3 regions of the Streptomyces sp. NPDC048671 genome follow, and region 2 is predicted to be linked to each of the others. Evidence: riboswitches for the same ligand, from Rfam matches in the RefSeq annotation. Region 2 holds a riboswitch; each other region holds the start of a gene.

Region 1 (3,266 bases), on a different contig from region 2:
GCGCAGCACGGGAACGCCGCGGGTGTCGAAGCCGGTGGTGACCATGACGGTGCCGACCGATTCGGTCAGCTCCGCGACAGCGCGCTCGAAGCGCTCGGCGACGTCGTCGGGGTCGGTGCCCGGCCGGATGATGTCGTTGCCGCCCGCGCAGAAGCTCACCAGGTCGGGGGCGAGTTCTCTGGCGCGGGGCACCTGCTCCTCGACTATCTGGTCGAGGAGACGTCCTCGTACGGCGAGATTGGCGTACCTGAAGTTCCCGTGCGCGGCGCCTGTGATGCCCGGTGCCGTTCCGGGGTCCGGGAGCTGGTCCGCGAGGATGACCGCGAACCTGTCAGCCCAGCCGACGAATGTCCCGTCGGGGCCGAGATCGCCGACTCCCTCGGTGAAGCTGTCGCCAATCGCCGCGTACGACTCGATGGCGCCCTGCCGGTTGATGACGCTCTGTCGGATGTTTCTCGAATCGTTTGCCACAAGGGCATATCCTGCACCGTCGAATGTGACCTACGCGACCGTAATACGGGCTTGACGGGTGGTGAGATAGACCACCCGGTCAGGTTTTGGTAAAGGGGGAATAAGCAGAGGGACGGTGCGCCGCCACGCACCGTCCCTCTATGTATTGCTCCGGTCCGGGTCACCGGACCGGTACTGCCTGGATCAGACGTTGATCCCGTGCGACGCCAGGTAGGCGATCGGGTCGACGTCCGAGCCGTACGCCGGACCCGTGCGGATCTCGAAGTGCAGGTGCGGGCCGGTCGCGTTGCCGGTGGCGCCCGAGAGGCCGACCTGCTGGCCCGCGGTCACGGTCTGGCCCGCCGAGACGGAGAGCGAGGACATGTGGCCGTACTGCGAGTAGTGGCCGTCGGCGTGCTTGATGACGACCTCGTTGCCGTACGCGCCGCCCCAGCCGGCGGTGACGACGGTGCCCGAGGTGATCGCCTTCACGCTGGTGCCGGTGGACACGGGGAAGTCGATGCCGGTGTGGCTGCCGCTGGACCAGCTGGCGCCGGAGGCGCGGTAGGCGGTGGTGTGGTTGCCGGGAACCGGGTGGACGTAACCGGAGCCGGTGCTCTGCTCGGCCGGGGCCGAGGCCCCGTTGGACGCCTGGGCGTTGGAGGAGGACGCGGAGTTGGAGGCCGTGGGGGCCTTCGACTCGGTCTTGGCCGGAGCCTTGGAGGGGGCCTTCGACGGGGTGGTGGCGCCCGCGGAGGTGTGCGAGCCGGTGGTCGAGGCGTGGCCCCAGGCCTTGCCGCCGAGCGTCAGCTTCATGCCCGGGAAGATCAGGCTCGGGTCGTCGCCGACGACCTTGCGGTTGTCCTGGTACAGCTTCTCCCAGCCGCCCTTGAGCTTGTGCTCGGCGGCGATCTTCGACAGGTAGTCGCCGGAGACCACGGAGTACGTCTTGGTGCCGTCCTGCTTCTCCGCGACCTGCTTGGCCGGGGCGGCGTGCGTGGCGGCGGCCGAGTTCGCGGTGGCGGGAGCGGCCTGCTCCGCGGCGTTGGCACCGGTGGCGCCGAGCAGCGGAAGCGCGATGACGGCTCCGCCGGCGCTCGCGACGACGACGCCACGGGCGATGGTGCTGGACTTCGGACGGCGGTGCTTACCCGGTATGGGCATGAAGAATTTCCTCTCCGGCGCCTACGAGGTGAGCTGTCGGGTTCGGGCTGGAGATGCCCGGTCGCGGCTGGCGCGACTTCACCCCGAGCCGGCCGGATCGCTCCGGTCGGCGGCTTACCTGGTTCCCCCGCTCCTGCCACACGGTGAGTGGGTGCGAATTCCGGACGGCGGCAGGATTAGGCGTTCCATCCGGATTGAGAGCGAACGTAAGCGAGTGGGGACGGCGGAAACAAGCCACAGGTTCCACACCGGTTTCCCCTCCGGAATATCGGCGCGGAATTCCGGTCACACTCCGTGGATTACGGATCTTGGCTTTCCGCGCGGCGCACGGATTACCCATCCGGGGCGCCGCCACACACCGTCACGGATATGATCCCGCTCACGAGAGGGCGATCATCTCCCGCACAAGCAGGGCATGTTCGGCTAAAAGTCTCAATACGGACATGTCGCGTCTGTCGTTCGCGCCGGAGCCGCAGACCGGGACCCGCGCGGGAGTCCGTGCAGGGCCGTCACCGAGACGATTGCCCGAGAATCCGATGTCGTATCGTCACGGGAGTGGACCCGTCGGCGACACGCGTCGGCGGCAGAGCCTCCAGGAGTGACCGTGACGCAGCAGCTGCCGCAGACCCCGTCGACGGAACCCGAGCTGGCGGGGGTCCGTAATTTCCGTGACGTGGGCGGACTGCCCACCGCGGACGGCCGCCGGGTGCGGTACGGACGGCTCTTCCGCAGCGGTCACCTGGCGGGCGCCACCGCCGAGGACGCCGCGTTCCTGGGCGGTCTCGGCCTCCACACCGTCTTCGACTTCCGCAATGCCGCAGACCTCAAGCTGGACGGACTGGACGTCGAGCTGCCCGGCGTACGCAATGTGAACATCCCCCTCACCGACCCGGCGGACGGCGCCGAGTTCTGGCGGATGGTGCGCGACGGCAACACGGACGAGCTGCGCGGCCTCCTCGACGGCAGCAAGGGGACCGACCGCATGGTCGCCTCCTACCGGACGATCATCCTGGAGCGCACCGCCGAGCACAGCCGCGTGCTGCACGCCCTGGCCGAGGACAGCGTCCCCGCCCTGATGCACTGCGCGGCCGGCAAGGACCGGGCGGGGCTCTCGATCGCGGTCTCCCTGCTCGCGGTCGGCGTCGGGCGCGAGGCCGTCGAGGCCGACTACCTCAAGTCCAACGACACCCACCGCCGCTACCGGGTGCGCCGCAGCGACACCTCGGCGGCCGGGATGTCGCCCGAGGTGATGGAGCTCCTCAGCCCGCTCTTCGGCGCCCACAGCGAATATCTCGCCGCCGCCTTCGCCACGATCGACGAGACCTGGGGCGGCACCGACCGCTATCTCTCCGAGGGGCTGAAAATCACCCCCGAGACCCGGGAGCGGCTGCGCGAGCGGCTCCTCGACGACGCGTGACCGGCCGGCCGGGCCACCGAGTCCCCCGCTACTGGTTGTGCATCCCCACCGCGAACAGCAGGTAGAGGAAACCCGCGATGACGTGCCCGGCCACCAGATAGGCGAACAGCCTGATGACGAGCCCGCGCGGCATCCGGCTCTCCTGCGAGGACGACTCCTTGCGCTTGGCCGGGCTGAGCGGGTCATAGTTCTCGGAATCGGACATGACAGTCCTCTCTGGCGACCGGACGTGCCG
Region 2 (3,266 bases):
TCGGGGCGGATGTCCCCGGAGGCCGCGTACACCACCGCGCCGGGAGCGGTGGCCAGCACCGCGTCGATGTCGTCGGTCGCCGCGACGCCCAGATCGCGGCCGGTCCCGGCGAGGTCGCCCGCGTCGCGGCCCACCTTGCCGGGATCATGAACAAGTACGTGCGCCAGCTTCAGGGCCGGATGGGCCTCGACGGCGCGGATGGCCGCGCGGCCGACATTGCCGGTACCCCAGACCACCGTGGAAATCATGCGGCGGAGGGTAGCGCGCGGGATGAAAGGTTCATAGTGCCATCGCCCACCCGGTTGGCGAGGGCGGCCGGGGCAGGCGCAAAGGGGTGGGAAGGAGCCGCTCGGCTCCTTCCCACCCCTGCGCCCGGCTCCTCCCGAGGGCGGAGGCGCGGTATGTCAGCAGGCCCGTCAGTAGGCCCCGAAGACGTTGTCGATCGAGCCGTACGTGGCCGCGGCGTAGTTGCACGCCGCGGTGATGTTGGCGACGGGGTCGAGGATGTCCATCGAGGTACCGGCCACGTGGTAGGCGTCGAAGGTGGGCTGGATCACCTGGAGGAGACCCTTGGACGGGGTGCCGGCGGCGGCGTTCGAGTCCCAGTTGTTGACGATCTGCGGGTTGCCCGAGGACTCGCGGATGACGTTGCGGTAGATGCCGTCGTAGCTCCCGGGGATGCCGTTCTGGGCCATCACGGCCAGCGACTCCTTGATCCAGCCGTCGAGGTCGGCGGTGTACGCCGTCGCGGCCTGTGCCGGGGCGGTGGCGGCGGTCTCCTCCGCGATGGGCGTGGCCGTCCGCTGGGAACGGTCGGCACGGTCGGTCCCCTCGGCCCGGTCGGACGACTGCGAGGCGTCGGCCGCGGACTCGGCCGAAGGCTCGGCTGCGGGCTTGGACTCAGCTGCGGGCTCGGACTCGGTCGCGGGCTTTGCCTTCGATTCGGCGGTGGGGGCCGCCTTGGGCGCGACGGCCGCGGACTTGGCGCCGATGGTCAGCTTGAGGCCCGGGTGAATCAGATCGGGGTTTCCACCGACCGCACTCCGGTTGTCCTTGTAGAGCTGCTCCCAGCCGCCGCTGAGCGAATACCCACGGGCGATCTTGGAAAGCGAATCACCGGAGATCACGGAATAGACGGTGGACTCCGCCTTGCTGACGGCAATTCCCTTGGCAGCAAGGGAAGTCGGGGCCGCCGCCTTTTCTGCGACGACAGCGTGTGCCGGTGCGGCAGAAGCCGATCCGGCCCCGATCAGGGGGAGCGCGAGAACGGCTCCGCCCGTGCTCACGGCGATGAAACCGCGGGTCAGGGAGGTGGACTTGGAACGACGGTGCTTACCCATGATGGGCATGGCTCTTTTCCTCTCCGCCGCCTGCGAGGTGAGCTGTCGGGTTCGGACTGGAGATGTCCGGCCGCACGTGATGGCGACTTCACCCCTAGCCGCTCCGGATACCGGACCGGCGGCAAACCTGGGTCCCCCGCTCCTGCCGTACGTGAGTGGGTCGGGTTACCGGACGGCGGCAGGATTCGGCGTTCCATCCGGATTGACGGTGACCGTAAGCGAGAAACACCGAGCGAAACAAGCCCTGAATTCGAGATCCCAATTGATTCGCAAGATCAATTAAAGGAAATGCTCACCATCAGACCTTCACGAGGAAGTCAACTTTCTTGGCACAACAGGGAACCGAAGCCGGACGCCCCGCGTCCGAGGCCGGAAGAGTGACGCTGACCACTGAGCCCGAAAAGGGTGATTTGCTCAACATTCATCACCTTTGGGCGACAAAAAAGGGACCCTTGATAGTAATTAGTAGCGAATCAGATTAATGGTTCAATCAGGACATCTTGACGACCTCCGCCAGGGCCCACCCCCGGCAGGAAGGTCGGATCGGTTCATCATTAATGATGGATCTAAATAGATGAACTATGGCGTGATGCGCCCGAGGACGCTCACGGCCCGGTTGCGGGACGTCCCGACACGGGCCGGCGGACACGGCCTAACTTCCGCCCTCGCGTCGGAGCCGCGCCGAAAGGTGGTGCTGGAGCGGCTGGCCGACGGCCGCGAGGTCATGGACGAATTCGAGCGTGCCGTCGTCCGTCAGGGTGTAGCGGCGACGGGTGGCGCTGACCTCCTTGGCGGTGGGAGCGAGAGCGACCTGATGAGTGGCGAGGTCGGCCGCGCCGTCGGCCGCACGGCCGGTCAGGATCTCGGCGATACCGGTGGGCTGGGTGATCAGCGCCTCGACGCGCCCGTCCGGCTGCATCCGCCACCAGCCGCTCTCCCGGGCCGACGGCCGCAGCGGGGCGCCTTCCGCGTCGATCAGCCAGGCGCGCGCCTCGTAGTGGAGGAAGGGCCGCCCGTCGTGACTGAAGGTCACCTCCTGCGCGTACCGGAACTCCTCGGCGAGCGTCGGATACTCACCGCGGCCCTGCCCGGTCCAGGTGCCCAGGAACCCGGTCAGCGGTGCGAGCAGCGCGTGCGGGGCAGGCGCTTCGTCCGGCCCATTCGCGTCGGGATACGGGTGCTTCCGGAGGGGGTCGAACATCTTGCGCGCTCCTGAGTCGGGGATGGTGCCGGTGATGGCGGCGGTGGCGATGGTGTCGGCTCGCAGCCTAGGGCCACGGGATGCGAGTGCGCCGCTTCCACGCCTTCACTCCATCTCGGATGCCCTGCGGGAGTGCGGGTCAGTTCCAGCGGTCCTGGTTGATGAAGTGGCTGAAGCCGCGCCAGGAGTTGGGTCCCATCTCGCCGTCGATGGGGCCGGTGTAGCCGTTCTGGGCGGCGAGTCGTTGGAGAGCGGCCCAGGTGTTCGTGCCGGGGACCCCGTCGATGGGTCCGGTGTAGCCCCAGTTCCGCAGGTTCCGCTGGAGCGCGGCATAGGTATTGGCTCCGGGGACCCCGTCGATCGGGCCGGTGTAACCCGACTCGATCCGCAGCCAGTTCTGCGTCCGCTGCCACATCACCGGACCGGGGACACCATCCTGCTCCGTCGACGACTTCGGCAGCCCACCACCGGACGGCGGCGGGCCGGTCGGCTCGGTGAGGTCGAACGCCCAGGAGCGGGCGCGGCTGAGGTCGACGGGGGACGCGCCGCCGGTGGAGCCCACGGACGTGTACTGATGGGCGGCCCAGTCGGGGTAGTGGCCGCCGAGGTCAGGTGCGCCGGGCCAGGTGCCGTCGTTGGCCCCCCAGGAGGCCGCCCACAGGTGGGCGCCGGCGGCGACGGTGGCGGTCCAGGTGCCCGCGCGCAGTGCGCCTGTGCTGATGTAG
Region 3 (3,266 bases), on a different contig from region 2:
GCCTTGACGGTGGTGGGGGAGAGCCCCTTGTACGAGGGGTGGGAGCCGACCTTGGTGGCCAGGACGATGTCGGAACGGTTGCCCCGCGCCGCGAACCACTTGCCGATGAGGGTCTCCGACTCGCCGCCCTCGTTGCCGGGGACCCAGGAGGAGTACGAGTCCGCGGTGTCGATGAAGTTGCCGCCTGCCGCCGCGTACGCGTCGAGCACGGCGAAGGACTGCGCCTCGTCGGCCGTCCAGCCGAATACGTTGCCGCCGAGGGAGAGCGGGAAGACCTGAAGGCTGGACGAACCGAGCTTGCGGAGAGAAGTCATGGATGGAACAACTCGTTCCACCGCCTCCGCTATTCCGATATTCCGTGCCGTGTACAGCTACGAACACGGATACGGACACGGACACGGACAGGGATACGGACACGGATACGGATGCAGCGGCGGACCGGCAGTCCCGACGTCGGGGGGTGAGCGTCAGGACTGCCGGGGTTCAGCGGCAGCCTGCTCAGACCGTCAGGCCCCGGGCACGCAGCCAGGTCATCGGGTCGATCCCGGTGCCGTCCGGGGTGTGGACCTCAAGGTGAAGGTGCGGGCCGGTCACATTGCCGGTCGCGCCGACGCGCCCGATGGTGTCCCCGGTGGTGACCTTCTGGCCGACGCCGACACCGATCGAGGACTGGTGGCAGAACCACAGCTCCGTACCGTCCTCAAGCTCCAGGACCGTGCGGTAGCCGTAAGCACCGGACCAGCCGGCCGACTTGACGGTGCCGCTGTGGATGGCCTTGATCGGGGTACCGGTCGGCGCCGCGAAGTCGAGGCCCGTGTGGTAGCCGGAGGACCACATCGAACCGGCTTCGCCGAAGGTCGAGGTGATCGTGTACGAGGAGGTGGGGATGGCGTAGCTGGCGGCGAGCTTGGCGAGCCGCGCGGCCTCGGCCTTCTTCTTCGCCTCCGCCTCCGCCTTCTTCTTCGCGGCGGCGACCTTGGCCTCCGCGGCGTCCTGCTGCTTCTTCGCCTCGGCTGCCGCCTTCTCCGCGGCGGCCTTCTCCTCGGCCGCCTTGGCCTCCGCGTCGGCGGAGTCCTGCTGCTGCTCGGCCTGCTGGAGGATGCGGGCGCGGAGCGCCTCGCCGGCGTCCGTCGTGCCCTGCTCGGCCTCGGTGGTGGTGATGCCGGCCGTCGTCAGCGGGGCGGAAGCGGTCTCGGCCCCGGCCTGCTCCGCCTCGGACCCACTGGAGAACAGTGCGCCGACGCCCGGCAGGGACTTGGCCTCGGGGAGCTTGTCCGAGATGGCGTCGGGAAGAGAGATGGAAACCGGCGGCTTGCTCTGCGCGGAGGCCATGCCGCCCGCGCCGACGGCCGCGATGACACCGACGCCGAGAACGGTGGAGCTACGGGCGAGACCATTGCGCTGCTTGGCGACGCGGTGCTTGCCGCGTACGGGGCGGACGGACTCCTCGGTGGGATTCCATTCCTCCCACGCCTTGTCGGACTCGGTCTCGTCGGCCGGGAAGCCGTTGCCGAACTCGCTGCCCCGATCGGTTCCGTAAGCGGTTCCGTGCTCGGTCCCGTAAGCGGTTCCGTGGTGGGTGCCGTATGCGGTGCCGTACGTGGTGCCGTGGTGGGTGCCGTAGACGGCACCGGGCCCGGTTCCGAAGTCATTTCCGTGTTCGGGTACGAACCGGGAGGGGGCTTCGGGGGCAGGCTTGTTGGACGCCACTGGGGCGCACTCCTTTCCTTCCTTCTCGCCTACCGGGTTAGCTGACGGGTTCGGAGCAGGAAGGTCTCCTACGGGTTCCTCCGTCTCGCGACAAGACAGAGATGCCCGATTCACCCCATGTAGGTGGTTCCCCGGTTCCCTTGCGGAATTCGGCGCTCGCGCACGGTGCCGCCTCTGACGGCGGCTGGGACAACCGCGCTGCGTTATCGAACGTTAATAGACACACGGGTCCGATTCCAAGCTGTTCCAGCTGATCATTCGCGCCATTGGCCTGGACTTACGGGGCACAACCGGGTGGAATCGGGCGAGTTGATCGCCCCTCAATCGTTATCCGTTTTCTGACGTTGCGTCAAATGTTATGCGGAGGGGTTCCTTACGGTTACGCACGGTGGCATCGGCCGCGGCCTCTCCCTCACCTCTGCTCACCCTCTCCCCCGTCCGCCCCTTCACCTTCACCCGGCGCCGCCCCCCAGACCCACGATCCTCACGGTCGTGCGCCGCTCCGGCTGGCCCTCGGTGGGGCGCACGACCGCGAGCAGCGCCATGTCGTCGGTCGTCACCCCACCGGTGTGCAGCCGTACGTCATCGGTCAGCGTCGACAGCAGTTCCTCGGGACCCGGGAAGATCCGTCCGCGCAGCCGCTCGGCGGGGTCGTAGAAGACCCCGTCGGCGTCACGGGCCTCGGAGAGGCCGTCCGTGTACAGGAGGAGCGTCGCCCCGGCGGGCAGCTCCCACTCGTCGGAACGGTCCGGCCACACGCCCAGGTCCATCCCCAGGGGCAGCGCGGGCAGCGTGGGCAGCAGCACCTCCAGCACCCCGTCCGAGTGCAGCAGCAGCGGTTCGGGGTGGCCGCGGTTGACGATCCGCACCCGGGTCGAACCCGGCGGGATCTCGGCCAGGACGGCGGTGATGAACCCCTCGACCGCGTCGAGGCCGCCGCGTCTGCTCGATTCCCGCGCCAGCGCACGCTCCAGCCGCTGAGCCACCCCCTCCAGCGACCGCTCCTGCTCGGCAGCCTCCCGGAACGCGCCGATGATCACCGCCACCGCCTCGACCGCGTCCAGGCCTTTGCCGCGCACGTCCCCGACCACCAGCCGCACCCCGTACGGGGTGTCCGTGACCGAGAACAGGTCACCGCCGACGAACTCGTCCGCCTGCGCCGCCTCGTACCGCGCGGCCACGTACAGTCCGCCGATCCGGTCGGACGGCGTCGGCAGCACCGCGCGCATGGCGGTCTCCGCGATGACCCGCGCGGAGGCCAGCTGCTCGTTGCTGCGCCGCACGACGCCGTTGATGAAGACCGCGAGGGCGGAGACGGTGAGGACCGTGAGGAGCTCGATGGACGGCACGACCTGGAACAGGGCGCCGCGGTAGAGCCGCAGCGCCGCTATGGCCACCAACGCGGCGGCTCCGACACGGATGGTGCCCGCCAGCGAGAAGAACGGCGCGGCGATCAGCGGGGCCGCGGCGAAGAGCGGGACAGCGGTGAAGGCGGCCGGGGTGAAGAAGTCGAACACCAACGCGCCGATGATCATCAGGCCAGGCAGAGCCCGGAC

Evidence for each region. A riboswitch is a leader RNA that binds a small molecule or an ion and turns the genes downstream of it on or off. The one in region 2 is predicted to bind cyclic di-AMP.
Region 1: it holds a riboswitch for cyclic di-AMP, as region 2 does, so the genes downstream of both, ACZ6S6_RS05725 (M23 family metallopeptidase) here and ACZ6S6_RS32175 (transglycosylase SLT domain-containing protein) in region 2, are expected to answer to the same signal.
Region 3: it holds a riboswitch for cyclic di-AMP, as region 2 does, so the genes downstream of both, ACZ6S6_RS31110 (M23 family metallopeptidase) here and ACZ6S6_RS32175 (transglycosylase SLT domain-containing protein) in region 2, are expected to answer to the same signal.

Annotation. Positions count from the first base shown of each region.
Region 1 covers NZ_JBVJHB010000002.1:289,254-292,519, forward strand. Annotated here, with positions in the region: gene ACZ6S6_RS05720 (SGNH/GDSL hydrolase family protein) at 1-471, opposite strand, end outside; gene ACZ6S6_RS05725 (M23 family metallopeptidase) at 655-1,614, opposite strand; cyclic di-AMP (ydaO/yuaA leader) riboswitch at 1,618-1,778, opposite strand; gene ACZ6S6_RS05730 (tyrosine-protein phosphatase) at 2,219-3,031, shown strand; gene ACZ6S6_RS05735 (DUF6126 family protein) at 3,060-3,236, opposite strand.
Region 2 covers NZ_JBVJHB010000019.1:52,335-55,600, reverse strand. Annotated here, with positions in the region: gene ACZ6S6_RS32180 (NAD(P)H-dependent amine dehydrogenase family protein) at 1-248, opposite strand, end outside; gene ACZ6S6_RS32175 (transglycosylase SLT domain-containing protein) at 417-1,349, opposite strand; cyclic di-AMP (ydaO/yuaA leader) riboswitch at 1,353-1,541, opposite strand; gene ACZ6S6_RS32170 (heme-binding beta-barrel domain-containing protein) at 1,993-2,541, opposite strand; gene ACZ6S6_RS32165 (GH25 family lysozyme) at 2,681-3,266, opposite strand, start outside.
Region 3 covers NZ_JBVJHB010000017.1:175,988-179,253, reverse strand. Annotated here, with positions in the region: gene ACZ6S6_RS31115 (aldo/keto reductase) at 1-314, opposite strand, end outside; gene ACZ6S6_RS31110 (M23 family metallopeptidase) at 499-1,710, opposite strand; cyclic di-AMP (ydaO/yuaA leader) riboswitch at 1,722-1,875, opposite strand; gene ACZ6S6_RS31105 (PP2C family protein-serine/threonine phosphatase) at 2,163-3,266, opposite strand, start outside.